2 linked regions of the Rhodoligotrophos defluvii genome follow. Each later gene encodes a partner of the first gene's protein in a complex. Links are inferred from orthologs where the notes say so. Each region holds a gene or a part of one and is shown on either strand. Other genes may lie near its edges.

What was found.
Region 2: the proteins of secY (region 1) and secA are in contact, whole or in part, in a crystal structure (PDB 3DIN), measured with the Thermotoga maritima proteins. The link is inferred for Rhodoligotrophos defluvii from one-to-one orthologs. Residues at the interface, in WP_004081795.1 of Thermotoga maritima: Glu108, Gly109, Glu110, Glu111, Ala236, Glu237, Arg238, Arg239, Ile240, Thr241, Ile242, Gln243, Tyr244, Ala245, Arg246, Arg247, Val248, Thr249, Gly250, Arg251, Arg252, Val253, Tyr254, Gly256, Ala257, Ser258, Thr259, Tyr260, Leu261, Pro262; in WP_004082002.1 of Thermotoga maritima: Glu261, Ala262, Arg263, Lys300, Ala301, Arg302, Thr303, Ile304, Ile305, Leu323, Tyr324, Asp325, Pro326, Val329, Ser330, Tyr333, Ile336, Lys340, Phe345, Val349, Glu363, Phe364, Tyr374, Ser375, Gly376, Gly377, Glu393, Ile395, Thr482, Ser483.

The regions. Positions count from the first base shown.
Region 1 is NZ_SZZM01000005.1:246,377-249,886, reverse strand. The notes cover bases 645-3,510. They hold secY (preprotein translocase subunit SecY), read right to left. Parts: upstream 2,811-3,510; coding sequence 1,479-2,810; downstream 645-1,478. Other genes in these bases: rplO (50S ribosomal protein L15), read right to left, coding at 3,009-3,500; E4P09_RS20360 (adenylate kinase), read right to left, coding at 898-1,482; rpsM (30S ribosomal protein S13), read right to left, coding at 645-677. Outside these bases: rpsK (30S ribosomal protein S11), read right to left, coding at 1-291; more of rpsM, read right to left, coding at 309-644. UniProt on the Escherichia coli protein: The central subunit of the protein translocation channel SecYEG. Consists of two halves formed by TMs 1-5 and 6-10.
Region 2 is NZ_SZZM01000006.1:236,570-247,825, reverse strand. The notes cover bases 1,876-5,191. They hold secA (preprotein translocase subunit SecA), read right to left. Parts: upstream 4,827-5,191; coding sequence 2,076-4,826; downstream 1,876-2,075. Other genes in these bases: E4P09_RS22200 (L,D-transpeptidase family protein), read left to right, coding at 1,876-2,046. Also shown: E4P09_RS22210 (site-specific tyrosine recombinase XerD), read left to right, coding at 1-61; E4P09_RS22205 (acetyl-CoA carboxylase carboxyltransferase subunit alpha), read left to right, coding at 152-1,108; more of E4P09_RS22200, read left to right, coding at 1,267-1,875; E4P09_RS22190 (peptidylprolyl isomerase), read left to right, coding at 5,249-6,178; bifunctional glutamate N-acetyltransferase/amino-acid acetyltransferase ArgJ, read left to right, coding at 6,278-7,519; 8-oxo-dGTP diphosphatase MutT, read left to right, coding at 7,547-7,945; E4P09_RS22170 (ComF family protein), read left to right, coding at 8,987-9,754; grxC (glutaredoxin 3), read left to right, coding at 9,836-10,093; E4P09_RS22160 (carbon-nitrogen hydrolase family protein), read left to right, coding at 10,104-10,967; E4P09_RS22155 (DUF1178 family protein), read left to right, coding at 10,964-11,256. UniProt on the Escherichia coli protein: Required for protein export, interacts with the SecYEG preprotein conducting channel.

The sequences.
Region 1 (3,510 bases):
CAGCGCCGACTCACGACCCGAGCCCGGGCCCTTCACCTCCACCTCGAGGGTGCGCATGCCATGCTCCATGGCCCGGCGCGCCGCCTCTTCCGCCGCCATCTGCGCGGCAAACGGCGTCGACTTGCGCGAGCCCTTGAAGCCCATCTTTCCGGCCGAGGCCCAGGAGATCGCATTCCCCTGGACATCGGTGATGGTGATCATCGTGTTGTTGAAGGTCGCGTTCACGTGGGCGACGCCCGACGTGATGTTCTTACGTTCCTTGCGGCGAATGCGGGTAGCGTCCTTGACCATGGGATCCAGCCTTGTCCTTACTTCTTCTTACCGGCAATGGCCTTGGCTGGACCTTTGCGGGTGCGGGCGTTGGTGTGGGTGCGCTGGCCGCGCACAGGCAGGCCGCGGCGATGGCGCAGGCCGCGGTAGCAGCCGAGATCCATCAGCCGCTTGATGTTCATGGCCACTTCCCGCCGCAGGTCGCCCTCCACCATATAGTCACGGTCGATGGTCTCGCGGATCTGCAGCACGTCCGCATCCGACAACTCATTGACCCGCCGCGCGCTAGGAATGCCCACCTTTTCACAGATCTCGCGCGCCATCTTGGGCCCGATTCCATGAATATAGGTGAGCGCGATCTCCACGCGTTTGTTCGTCGGAATGTTGACGCCAGCAATACGGGCCACGTCGGCTTCTCCTACAATCGCCCGGCTCTTGCCCGGGCTTCAAAACGTCCTGCAATCGGGTGCGCTAACGACACAAGGCTGCACCTTCGGCAATCCGGAGGGAATTGCCAGAGGCCAGCCCGATTGAGCGCAACAAAGTTCGCGTTATGTAAGGCGACTCTGCTGTTTCGTCAACACGCGGCTTGGCACTTCACGCCAATCCCGGCAACTCCGGGCCTGTTCAGGCTGCTCGCGCCCGATCGAGCACCTGCCCGATCTGGCGATTGACGGTCTCCACGTCAGCCATGCCGTCCACGGTGCGCAACACCCCGCGCGACCGGTAATAGGCCGCAACCGGCGCGGTCTGCTCGTTATAGACGGCCAGCCTCTTCTTGAGCGCCTCGGCATTGTCGTCGGCTCGCGGGCCACCCGCCGTCTCGCTCGCCCGCTTCTCGATGCGCCCGATCAGGATGTTCTCGTCGACTCCCAGCTCGATGACGGCGTCGAGCTTCAGGCCGAGTTCCGAAAGCATCGCGTCCAGAGCCTCGGCCTGGGCCACGTTGCGCGGAAATCCGTCGAGAATGAAGCCCTTGGCGCAGTCCTTGGCGCGGATCCGCTCGGCGATGATGCCGACCACCACGTCGTCCGGCACCAGGTCGCCGCGGGCGATGATCGCCTCGACCTTGCGCCCCAGCGCCGTGCCCTCGGCAATGGCGGCACGCAGCATGTCGCCCGTGGACAGCTGCTTCAGCCCGCGCTGCTGCTCCAACAGCTTGGCCTGCGTCCCCTTACCGGCCCCGGGTGGTCCAAGCAGAATGACGTTCATCGACGGGCTCCCCTCAGCTTCGCCTTCTTGATCAGCCCTTCATACTGATGGGCGAGCAGATGGCTCTGCACTTGCGCGACGGTATCCATGGTGACGCTGACCACGATCAAGAGCGAGGTGCCGCCGAAATAGAACGGCAGCGCCCAATACGAGCGCAGGATCTCCGGCAGCAGGCAGACGGCGGCGATATAGATGGCGCCCACCAGGGTGATACGGGTCAGCACATAGTCGATATACTCCGCCGTGCGCTCCCCCGGGCGGATGCCCGGGACGAAGCCGCCGTGCTTCTTCAGGTTATCCGCCGTGTCCTTGGGGTTGAACACGATGGCCGTGTAGAAGAAACAGAAGAAGACGATCAGCGCCACATAGATCAGCAGGAACAGCGGCTGGCCCGGCCCCAGCAGCGCCGTCAGGGTGGTCAGCCAGCCCGGCCCCTGTCCCGACATGAAATTCGCGATGGTCACCGGCAGGAGCAGGAGCGAGGACGCGAAGATTGGCGGAATGACGCCGGCCGTGTTGAGCTTCAGCGGCAAGTGCGAGCTGTCGCCCTGGAAGACCCGGTTGCCGACCTGGCGCTTGGGATACTGCACCAGAATGCGCCGCTGCGCCCGCTCCATGAAGACGATGAACATGACCACGGCGAGGGCCATGATGACGATGCCGATGATCAGGTAGGTCGAAAGGATGCCTTGCCGCCCGAGCTCGAGGGTGCCGGCAATGGCTCGCGGCAGCTCGGCCACGATGCCTGCGAAGATGATCAGCGAGATGCCGTTGCCGATGCCGCGGGCGGTGATCTGCTCGCCGAGCCACATCAGGAATACGGTGCCGCCCACGAGGGTGATCACGGTCGAGGCACGGAAGAACCAGCCGGGGTCGAGCACCGCATTGCTCGAAGTCTCGAGCCCGACGGCGATTGCGTAGGCCTGAACCGCAGCCAAGATAACGGTGCCATACCGGGTATATTGATTGAGGGTCTTGCGGCCCTGCTCGCCCTCCTTCTTCAGCGCCTCCAGATGGGGCGATACCGACGTCATCAGCTGCACGATGATGGACGCCGAGATATAGGGCATGATGTTCAGGGCGAAGATGGCCATGCGGCCGAGCGCGCCACCGGCCAGGCCGTTGATCCAACCCAGAATGCCGGCCGAGTTCTGCTGAACGAGGCGGGCAAGCTCGGTCGGATCGATGCCGGGAACGGGGATGTAGGTCCCGAGCCGGTAGACGATCAGAGCACCCAGCGTGAACCAGATCCGCTTCTTGAGTTCAGTCGCCTTGCCAAAGGCCGCGAGATTGATGTTCGCGGCAAGCTGCTCTGCTGCTGATGCCATGTTGTCCCTCGAGCGGGTACCCCTTGCCGTTCATATGGGCGAGGCACCCGACGCCCGCCAGGCGGCGCCGAAGATTTCCTCCGGCAGCGGCCGCATGAGCCTACCGGCTTACCCAGGCGGAACAGTTTACCAAGCCTTCCGCCCCATGCTCGACGCGTGCGGCCGCATGCGGCAACACGCCGCGTGCCAAGCCTGAATTCAGGAGGCCGCTTCGCCCGCCTCGGCCGACGGGCCACCCACGATCACCAGGCTGCCACCGGCCTTCTCGACAGCCGCGCGCGCCGACTTGCTGGCGTGGTTCACCTCGATCGAGATCTTGCTCTTGAGCTCGCCATTGCCGAGCAGCCGCACGCCGTCCAGACGGCGCGACAGAACGCCCGCCGCAACCAGCGTATCGACCGTCACCGTGCTGCCGGCGTCGATCAGCTTGGCATCGATCGCCTGCTGCAGCCGTCCGAGATTGATCTCGTTGAAGCTCTTGGCGTGGATATTGTTGAAGCCGCGCTTCGGCAGCCGGCGGTAGATCGGCATCTGGCCGCCTTCGAAGCCGACCACGGCCACGCCCGAGCGCGCCTTCTGGCCCTTGACGCCGCGACCGGACGTCTTGCCGAGGCCGGAGCCGACGCCACGGCCGCGTCGCTTGGCGCGATGGCGGGCGCCGGGGTTGTCATTCAGCTCGTTCAGTTTCATGTCCTCGATC
Region 2 (11,256 bases), on another replicon or contig:
CACGCATGTGCTGGCTGAGCGGCTGAAGCAAGTGCTCGCTCAGCATCCGCTGGCCGGTTGACATCCTCCGCGCGCCTCGCCACTGTCCGCCCCGGCCAGTGCGCCCTATATGTGCTTGGGCCCATTCACGCCAGGGGATGCAAGACAGGGAATGCGTACTTTTCTCGACTTCGAAAGCTCGATCGCCGAGCTCGAAGGCAAAATTGCCGAACTCAAGGCGATCGCTGCCGCCAACGGCTCCTCGATGCAGATCGAGGAGGAGGTGCGGCAGCTCGAGCAGAAGACCGCCCGCAGTCTGGCCCAGCTCTACGAGTCTCTGCAGCCCTGGCAGAAGATGCAGGTGGCGCGGCATCCCGAGCGGCCACATTTCCTCGACTACACCCGCTTTCTGTTCACCGACTTCACCCCCCTGGCTGGCGACCGCAAATTCGCCGAGGACAGGGCGATCCTCGGCGGACCGGCCCGGTTCAAGGGCATGCCGGTGATGATCATCGGCCAGGAGAAAGGCGCCGATACCGCCTCTCGCCTGAAGCACAATTTCGGCATGGCCCGGCCAGAAGGGTACCGGAAGGCGGTCCGGCTCATGGAGCTGGCCGACCGGTTCGAGTTGCCCGTCATCACCTTTGTCGACACCGCCGGCGCCTATCCTGGCATCGGCGCAGAGGAACGTGGCCAGGCCGAAGCCATCGCCCGGTCGACGGAATGTTGCCTGCGCGTCGGTGTGCCCCTGGTCTCGATCATCATCGGCGAAGGCGGCTCTGGTGGCGCCGTGGCGCTGGCCACGGCCAATGTGGTGCTCATGCTTGAGCATTCCATCTATTCCGTGATTTCGCCCGAAGGCGCGTCCTCCATCCTTTGGCGCGATTCCACTCGCGCCAAAGATGCGGCAACGGCCATGAAGATTACCGCCGATGACTTGAAGCGGCTCGGCGTCATCGACGAAATCATCCACGAGCCGGTGGGTGGCGCCCATCGCGCACCGGAACAGATCATGACCGCGGTCGGCGAGGCGATTTCCAGTCACCTGGACCGTTTACAAAACCTGGCGCCCGAAGAACTGCGCCATGCCCGCCGCGAAAAGTTCCTGGCCATTGGCCGCAATCTGTAGCGACGAATTCACGGCAAGGAGGGCAGCCTGTGACCTGGCGACAAGGTGAACATCGATCACATTGCCAAGTGTCTTCGACATAGTTAAGGCTTTGACAACGCGTTTTGTGCAGGCTTGCGTTCCCGGGGGAAGAGGGTTCATCAGCCGTGACGTTCCCGATGGTTTTGAGGTTGTTTCTTGTCGCTTGTCTGAGCCTTGTTCTCGCGGCCTGCAAATTCAGCACTGAGCCCGACAAGGCGCTCAAGCCGCTGTCGAAGGAGACCAAGGCCCTGCTTGCCGCGAAGGGAGTGGCGCCCGGAGCGCCTCTCTATGTGCGCATCTTCAAGCAGGAATCGGAATTCGAGGTCTGGATGGCCAACGCGTCCGGCACCTACACCCATGTCAAGACCTACAATGTCTGCAACTGGTCTGGCGACCTCGGGCCGAAGCTGAAGGAAGGCGACAAGCAGGCGCCGGAGGGCTTCTATGTGGTGACCCCGGCCCAGATGAACCCGCGCAGCGCCTATCACCTCTCCTTCAACATCGGCTACCCCAACGCCTTCGATAAGGCGAACGGCCGCACCGGCTCGGCCCTCATGGTTCATGGGGGCTGCCGCTCTGCTGGTTGCTATGCCATGACCGACGAGGCGGTCGAGGAAATCTTTGCGCTGGCGCGCGAGGCTTTCATCGCCGGGCAGCGAGACTTCCCGATCGCCGCCTTTCCCTTCCGCATGACCGACGAGAACATGGCCTTCCGCAAGGACCACGAATGGTATGCCTTCTGGCAGAACCTGAAGGAAGGCTACGACTTTTTCGAGAAGAACCGGCGCCCGCCAATCGTAGGCGTGCAAGATAAGAAATACGTGTTCTTCGACAGCAACAGCGCGGTACCCGACGTGTTCCGCGTTAGTGCCGCCAGCGCAAGCCCTGATGCCCCCCGCCTGATCCAGGGGTGGTGACGGGCCTGCTCCTGATGCCTTTTGCGCAGCTACCGCACCGCCCCGTGGCAGTGCTTGTACTTGCGTCCTGAGCCGCAAGGGCAAGGCGCATTCCGTTGCACCTTCCCCCATGTTGCGGGGTTGTTCGGGTCGACCGCTGCCGCAGACGCTGCGCCAAAGCGCGCCGCCTGCCGCCCGAATCTGCCTTCCGCTTCCGCCATGGCCAGGGCCAACTCGTCTTCCCCCGTGAATGGATCCGCATGATGCGCCTGCATCGGCGGCAGGGCATCGTGCCGCAGCAACTCCGGCGGCGGCGCCTCCTGCATGATCTCGACCCGCATCATCTGGGCGGTGACCGCTTCGCGCAGCTTGGCCAGCATGCCCTCGAACAGGGTGAATGACTCGGTCTTGTACTCGTTCAGCGGATCGCGCTGCGCATAGCCGCGCAAGCCCACTGCCTGGCGCAGGTGCTCGAGCATCACCAGGTGCTCGCGCCACAGGTGGTCTAGCGTCTGCAGCAGCACCGCCTTCTCGATCTGCCGCATGATTTCCGGCGTGAAGCGTTGCCGCTTGGCTTCATAGGCCTCATCGACCGCCTTGAGGATGCGCTCGCGGATCTCCTCGTCCGCTATACCCTCCTCCCGCGCCCAATCCTCGATCGGCAGGTCGAAATTCAGAACCTCCTGCACCCTCTGGTGCAGGCCGGCCGCGTCCCATTGCTCCGCATAGGCCCGCTCGGGGATGTGCTCCGCGACTAGGTCATGCACCACCTGGTGGCGCATGTCATCGATGGTCTCCGAGACCTCCTCGCCGCGCATGATCTCGATGCGCTGCTCGAAAATCACCTTGCGCTGGTCGTTCATGACATCGTCGAACTTGAGCACGTTCTTGCGAGCATCGAAGTTCCGCGCCTCGACCTTCTGCTGCGCCTTCTCCAGCGCTTTGTTGATCCAGGGATGCACGATCGCCTCGCCCTCCTGGATCCCGAGCCGTTGCAGCATGGTATCCATGCGCTCCGACCCGAAGATGCGCATCAGGTCGTCTTCGAGCGACAGGAAGAACCGGGAGCGGCCGGGGTCGCCCTGCCGGCCGGAGCGGCCGCGCAGCTGGTTGTCGATGCGCCGGCTCTCATGGCGCTCCGTACCAACCACGAAGAGGCCGCCCGCTGCGATCGCCTGGGCCTTGCGCTCCTCCACCTCGGCGAGAATCGCATCGGCGCGCCGCTTGTACTCCTCCTCGTCGGTGACGTCCGCAAGCTCCGTTTTGATGCGCATCTCGGCATTGCCGCCAAGCTGAATGTCGGTGCCGCGGCCCGCCATATTGGTGGCGATGGTGACCGCGCCCGGCACGCCGGCCTGAGCGATGATCTGCGCCTCCTGTTCGTGATAGCGCGCATTGAGCACGCTGTGCGGGATCTTGTGCTCCCGCAGCATAGCGGACAGGATCTCGGATTTCTCTATGGACGCCGTGCCCACCAGCAGCGGTTGGCCGCGCTTGCGGCAATCCTTCACCAGCTCGATGATCGCCTGATACTTCTCGCGAGCGGTACGGTAGACCTCGTCGTCTTCGTCGAGCCGCTGGACCGGTTTGTTGGTAGGTATCTCCACCACTTCCAGCTTGTAGATATCCAGGAACTCGTTGGCCTCGGTCATGGCCGTGCCAGTCATGCCGGCCAGCTTCTTGTAGAGCCGGAAGTAGTTCTGGAATGTGATCGAGGCGAGCGTCTGGTTCTCGGGCTGGATCGCCACCCGCTCCTTCGCTTCGAGCGCCTGGTGCAGCCCGTCGGAATAGCGGCGCCCGGGCATCATGCGGCCGGTGAACTCGTCGATGATGATCACCTGGCCGTCCTTCACGATATAGTCCCGATCGCGCTGGAACAGTTTGTGCGCCTTTAGCGCCTGGTTGACGTGGTGCACGACGGAAACGTTCTCTACGTCGTAAAGCGATTCGCCCTCCAGCAGCCCCGCTTCCTGCAGCATCGTCTCGAGCAGCTGGTTGCCTTCTTCCGTCAGGGTGACTGTCCGCTGCTTCTCATCCACCTCGTAGTGCTCCGGCGCGAGGCGCGGGATGAACTCGTCGATGGTGAGGTAGAGTTCGGACTTATCTTCGAGCGGACCTGAGATGATGAGTGGCGTCCGCGCCTCGTCGATGAGGATCGAGTCCACCTCGTCCACGATGGCGAACTCATGCCCGCGTTGCACCATGTCCTGCAGGTCGAACTTCATGTTGTCGCGGAGATAGTCGAACCCGAGCTCGTTGTTGGTGCCATAGGTGATGTCGCAGGCATAGGCCTCGCGGCGCTGCTGGTCATCGAGCCCGTGGACGATGCAGCCGACCGTCAGCCCCAGGAACTTGTAGATGCGGCCCATCCACTCCGCGTCGCGCTGGGCAAGGTAATCGTTCACCGTCACCACATGCACGCCCTTGCCGGTCAGGGCGTTGAGGTAGCCCGGGGCAGTCGACACCAGCGTCTTGCCCTCGCCGGTGCGCATCTCGGAAATCTTGCCCTCGTGCTGGACCATCCCGCCGATCAGCTGCACGTCGAAATGGCGCTGGCCGAGCGTGCGCTTGGCCGCCTCGCGCACTGTGGCGAAAGCGGGAATCAGCAGGTCATCCAGGGTCTTGCCAGCCGCGAGTTGCGCCTTGAACTTATCGGTTTGCGCTTTCAGCTCGTCGTCGCTGAGCTTCTCCATCTCCGGCTCGAGCGCATTGATCGCCGCGACCTTTTCGGAATAGCGCTTCAGCCGCCGCGTATTCGACTGACCGAAGATCTTTGCGGTGAGCGCTGAGAACGAGACCATGAGCAAAGTCCTTAAGGGGCAATCGCATCGGCGGCATTGCCACGCCTTGGCAACATTATTTCCCGCGTCTTCTAATCGAGGGAAGGGGTGAGCGCAATTTGCGATGTGTCGCGCTCGGCCGGGGGTTCCAGCCACGCTCGCACCCGCCTCGTAAAAACGTGATCGGGCATAATGACGGCAGAACGCCGCATCGCTCCCTCAAATAGTCGCCCCAATAGCCGCTTTCAATCGCGGGCCGCTTGGGTTTGCCCCATCTTGGCCGCTTGCCAGGAGGCGGCTTTCCCGCCATTGTGGCGCCGATGGGGCTCAACAGGAAAGAACAACCCAGGCGCCCGTCGGCACAATCTCGCCGAAATATTGGACCAAGAGACGAAGCTGAAGAACCCGCGCGGAGGCGTGGCGGTAAGAGGTTGGGAGATACTATGACGTTGAGATACGGGCTGTGCACAGCCGCAGCCGTTGCGATCGCCGCGGCGATCGCGCCGTTGGCGCAAGCGCCCGTGGCGCAGGCACAGCAGGCGGCGCCGGATGACCCGGTGGTGGCGAAGGTCAACGGCTATGAGATCAAGGCTTCGGAGGTGAAACTCGCGGCGGATGACCTGCCGCAGTTGGCTGAGGTGCCCCCGCAGCTTCGCTATGCCTTCGTGGTCGAGTATCTTGTCGAGCGGCATCTGATGGCACAGGAGGCCGTCAAGGAAGCGATCGCCGAGACCAACGAGTATAAGAAGCGGCTTGCCTTCTACCAGGCCAAGGCGCTGCGCGACGCCTATTTCCACGAGAAGATCCAGCCCACCGTCAACGAGGAGGATGTCCGCAAGCTCTACGACCAGGAAGCCGCCAAGGTGAACAGTGTCGAGCGTGTGCATGCGCGCCACATCCTGGTCGACACCGAAGAGCAGGCCAGGGACGCCCTCGCCAAGATCGAGGCTGGCGCCAATTTCGCCGACCTCGCCAAGCAGATCAGCAAGGACGGCTCGGCTCAGTACGGTGGCGATCTCGGCTTCTTCAGCGCCGACGAGATGGTGCCCGAATTCTCAAAGGCCGCCTTCGCCCTTCAGCCTGGCCAGGTGTCTCAGCCCGTGCAGACCAACTATGGCTGGCACATCATCAAGGTCGAGGAGCGCAAGGTGGGCGGCGCCGAGCCTTTTGACAAGGTGAAGAACGGCCTGCGCATGATCGTGCTCCGCCAGAAGGTGCAGGAGAAGGTGGCTGAGCTCCGCAAGAGCGCCGATGTCGAGATGGTCGACCCAGACCTGCAACGCCTGCAATCGCAGATGGAGCAGATGCGCAACGGCCAGATGCCTACCGTCTCGGGTGAGGGCGGCACCAAGCCGGCCGCGCAAGGACAGTAGACGAGGCCCCGGGCGCGGCTATTATGACGCGGCGGCGCGGCCCTCGGGCTGGCCGCCCGCTTCTGTTGCTGACGACACATCAAGCCTTGGATCTGACTGATGGCTGCCAAGCACCCCGTCTCGCCTCTCGCGCCAGCCGGCTTTCCCGCTTTGCCTCCGGTCCAGGGGGTCCGCTTCGCCGCCGCCGCGGCCGGCATCCGCTATAGCGGCCGCACCGATTTGATGCTGGCGGTGATGGACGAAGGCACGGTGGCAGCGGGCGCGCTCACCCGGTCGAAAACGGCCTCGGCGCCGGTGGACTGGTGCCGGCGGCAGCTAGACCATGGTCGCGCCCGTGCGCTCTTGGTCAATTCGGGCAACGCCAACGCCTTTACCGGCCGGCTCGGCGACGAAGCCGTGAGGGTGAGCGCCGAGGCTCTGGCCAGGGCTGTCCGGTGCCCTGTAGACACCGTTTACCTCGCCTCCACTGGTGTCATTGGCGAGCCGCTGCCCACCGAGCCGATCGTCCGGGCCCTCGACGCCGGCCTTGCCTTGAGGGTCTCGGCGGATGCCTGGGAAGAGGCGGCCCGGGCCATCATGACCACCGATACCTTTCCAAAGGCGGCGACCGCTACCGCCAATGTCGGCGGCGCCACGGTGACCATCAACGGCATCGTCAAGGGCTCCGGCATGATCGCCCCGGACATGGCCACCATGCTGGGCTTCATCTTCACCGACGCGGCCATCCCGCAACCGGTGCTGCAGGAGCTGCTCTCGGCAAGCGCGGACAGGAGCTTCAACTGCATCACCGTCGATAGCGATACCTCGACCAGCGACACCGTGCTGCTGTTTGCCACCGGCCAAGCCGGCAATGCCTTACCCGCCCGCGCGGACGAGCAGTTGCTCGCCGATTTCCGCCGGGCGCTCGATGAGGTAACCCGCGAGCTGGCGCTGCTGGTGGTGCGCGACGGCGAGGGCGCACAGAAGCTGGTGACCATCACGGTGACCGGCGCCGATTCCGATTTGGCCGCCCGCCGCATCGGCCTGGCGATCGGCAATTCGCCCCTGGTCAAGACGGCCATTGCCGGTGAGGACGCCAACTGGGGCCGCATCGTGATGGCGGTGGGCAAATCGGGTGAGGCCGTCTCGCGCGATAATCTGCGGATCGAGATCGGTGGCGTACTCGTCGCCGCCCATGGCCAGCGGGATCCCGCCTACCGGGAAGAGCAGATCGTGCCGCATATGAAGGGCCGCGAAATCGATATCGCGGTGGATGTCGGGGTGGGGCGGGGGCGCGCCACTGTGTGGACCTGCGATCTCACCCACGGCTATATCGACATCAACGCCGATTACCGCAGCTGAATTCCAAAACCGCGAGATCGTGAGCAAATGAAGATGGTGCTCGTCGCCGCCTGCGCCTTGGTCGATGCCGATGGCCGCGTGCTCATCGCCAAGCGCCCGGAAGGCAAGGTCATGGCCGGCCTTTGGGAGTTTCCCGGCGGCAAGGTCGAAGCCGGCGAGACGCCGGAGCGAGCACTGATCCGCGAGCTGAAGGAGGAGCTCAGCATCGACGTGACGGCCGCCTGTCTGGCGCCGCTAACCTTCGCCAGCCACACTTACGAGCATTTCCACCTGCTGATGCCGCTTTATGTCTGCCGCCGCTGGTCCGGCGCCGTGACTGCGCGCGAAGGCCAGGAATTTGCTTGGGTCAAGCCCCTCAATCTGCGGAATTATCCGATGCCGCCCGCCGACTTGCCGCTGATCCCGCACTTGCGCGATGCGCTCTGACCACCGCGGAAGCTTGTGCTCCACCGTGTTCAGCGCATCCGCCAGCCTCGCCTTGGCACTGCCAGGTCGCAACGGTTTCTGCTGGTTCTCATGGGGCGCCCAGCCGATCAGATAGATGATCTGGAATGTCGCCCGGACACGCCCATCCGGATCGGAGAACTGCTGGACATAAGCTTCGCAGGCATCCATCAGCACCGAACGTCGCAGCGGTCGCCTGCTGCGGGAGACGAGCGCATTGCCGGCTCCCATCGCCTTGAGGTCCCGCATGAGGGTGAGCGGGTCCGCATAGCGAACCGTCAGCCGGTCTGCATCAACCACCGGCAGGGCGAAGCCGGCCCGCTGCAGCAGGGCGCCGGCGTCGCGGATATCGAGGAAGGGCGATACGCGCGGCGATGCCCCGGACGAACTCTGTGCCTCCGCCAGCAGCAGCGATGTACGCAACTCGCTCAGCGTATCCCCGCCGAACATGGCAGCCAGAAGCAAGCCGTCCGGACGCAAGGCCCGCCGCATTTGAATGAGGGCGCCGGGCAGATCATTCACCCAATGCAGGGTCAAGCCGCTGATGATGCAGTCGAGACTTCCTTGCGCGAAGGGCAGGGCCTCCTCGTCGCAGACCAGATCGGCGCCGGGATGATCCGTCACGTCAGCTGCCAGAGGCAGACCGATCCGCTCCGGCATGCCCAGCGCGGTGGCGAACTGCCGCGCGCCAGCGGCGAGCACGACGCTTGCAGAGAACCGGCGGGTGATCAGGCTCAGCCTGTCTGCAAGCTCCGGGATGACGGCGGCGCTGAGAAAATCCGCCGCGCCGCCGCTGCGGGCGAGCGCCGCGGTGCGACGGGCGCGGACCAGCGCGCGGTCGAACACCACAGGTGTCAGGCTTGCGGGGGAGCTGCGATCGGCTGCCATGGCTACAAATATGGCGATGACGATCGAATGCGCCAGCTTTGCGTAAGAATGGTTGTGGATTTCGTGGGCCGGCGGCGGGAACCTCTTGCTCTTTGCTCAGGGGCGGCGGCCAAATAGCCAGCGCGAGAAGGGCACATGGACCACGCGGCACGATGGAGCGCTGAGTTCGGGACGGCCGCAAGGCTGGCGCTCGACCTCGTCCTGCCGCCCCAATGCCTGTGCTGCAAGGCGCGGACAGCGACCCCGCGCAGCCTCTGCGCCAAATGCTGGCAAGGGCTGACCTTCCTCGAGCCCCCCTTGTGCGATCGGCTCGGCATTCCCTTCCCCTATGATCAGGGCGAAGGGGTGCTCAGTGCGTTGGCCCTCGCGCGGCCGCCGCTTTTCGCCCGGGCGCGCGGTGCCGTCGCCTATGACGAGATCTCGCGCGAGCTGGTGCATGCCGGCAAGTATCGCGATCGGCATGACGCGCTCAACTGCATGGCTCGCATGATGATGCGGGCCGGCCGCCACCTCATCGCGGATGCGGATCTCATCGTGCCGGTGCCTTTACACTGGAAGCGCCTATGGTCGCGGCGATACAACCAGTCGGCCATACTGGCCCGCAAGATCGCGAAGGCCAGCGGGCGCTCCTGGGCACCACGCGCGCTGAAACGGGTGCGCGCCACCTCCTCCCAGGTCATGCTGGACGAGCGCGCCCGCCGTCGCAATGTCCGCAAGGCCTTTGCGGTGCCCCCGGTTCATCGGGGTCTTGTCGCGGGAAAGCGCGTTCTGCTAATAGATGATGTGCTCACCACAGGCGCCACCAGCAGCGCCTGCACGAAAACCCTGCTCGCCACAGGCGCAAGCGCGGTTGACGTGCTTGTGTTCGCGCTTGTCTTGGACCCCGCGCACATCCATATATGACAGGGATGTGGCGGTCTGGCCGCAGCCCTAGGGCGGCTAGGCAGTTTCCGGTCGCCTCATAAGGGAAATCGCAGCACGGATATGGCCAAGGTCACGATCTACACGACGAGCACCTGCCCTTATTGCCTTGCAGCAAAGAGCCTTCTTAACCGCAAGGGTGTTACCTTCGAGGAAATAGACGTCGCGGGCGACCCGGACCGGCGGGCGGCAATGACGCAGCGCGCCAATGGCCGGCGCACAGTCCCGCAGATCTTTATCGGCGATCGCCATGTGGGCGGCTTCGATGACGTGAATGCGTTGGACAGGGCCGGCAAGCTGGATGCCCTGCTCCAGGCGTAGTGAGGATCATATGAGCGGATCGCCGTCTGCCAAGTTCACCGCGGCCTGCGTTCAGATGTGCTCCGGCCGTAATGTCGAGGCCAATATCGAAGCGGCTGTGGAACTCGTCACCGACGCTGCCATGGCCGGCGCCAGTTTCATCGCCACGCCAGAAATGACCTCGATCATGGAGAACGATCGGCCGAGGCTGCTCGCTTCCCTGAAGCCCCAGGACGAAGATCCGGCGCTGCATCGCCTGTCGGCCTTGGCGCGTGAGCTCTCGGTCTGGCTGCTCATCGGCTCGCTGCCCATTCGCCAGGGCGAAAAGGCGGTTAACCGCTCATTTCTGATCGATCCGCAGGGCGCGATCGCCGCCCGCTACGACAAGATTCACATGTTCGACGTCGATCTAGCCAATGGAGAGAGCTACCGCGAGTCCGCGAGCTTCGTTGCGGGGGAGGAGTCAGTCATGGCTGATCTGCCGTGGTGCCAACTCGGCATGACCATCTGCTACGATGTACGCTTTCCTCAGCTCTACCGCGTGCTTGCCGAGAGCGGCGCGAGCGTCTTCTCGGTTCCCGCCGCTTTCACGAAGCAGACCGGCGAGGCCCATTGGCATGTGCTGCAGCGCGCCCGGGCCATCGAGAACGGCGCTTTCGTCATTGCGCCGGCCCAGGGCGGCCGCCACGAAAACAAGCGTGAAACCTATGGCCATAGCCTGATCGTCTCACCCTGGGGTGAAATCCTGGCGGAAGCCGGCACCGAGCCTGGCATTATCCTGGCCGAGATCGACCTGATCCTCGTTGCGCAGGCGCGCGAGCGCATTCCCTCGTTGAAGAACGGCCGTGCGTTCAGCTGCCCGCGCCCAGCCCCCACCCTGAAGGCTGCGTCATGATCCGCTACGACCTGGTTTGCGGCGAGGGCCATGAGTTCGACGGCTGGTTCGCCAACAGCGAGACCTTCGAGAAGCAGGCCGCGGCGAAGCTGATCGATTGCCCCCATTGCGGCGACACGGCGGTGAGTAAAGCCATCATGGCCCCGCGCATAAATCGCGCTGGCGAGGCCGAGAAGGGCAAACAGGCCGAGCCGCCGACTGCGCCCCCGGAAATGGCCGAGCTGATCACACTGCTTCGGCGCATAAAGCGGCACGTGCTGGAGAATGCCGAGAATGTGGGTGAGCGCTT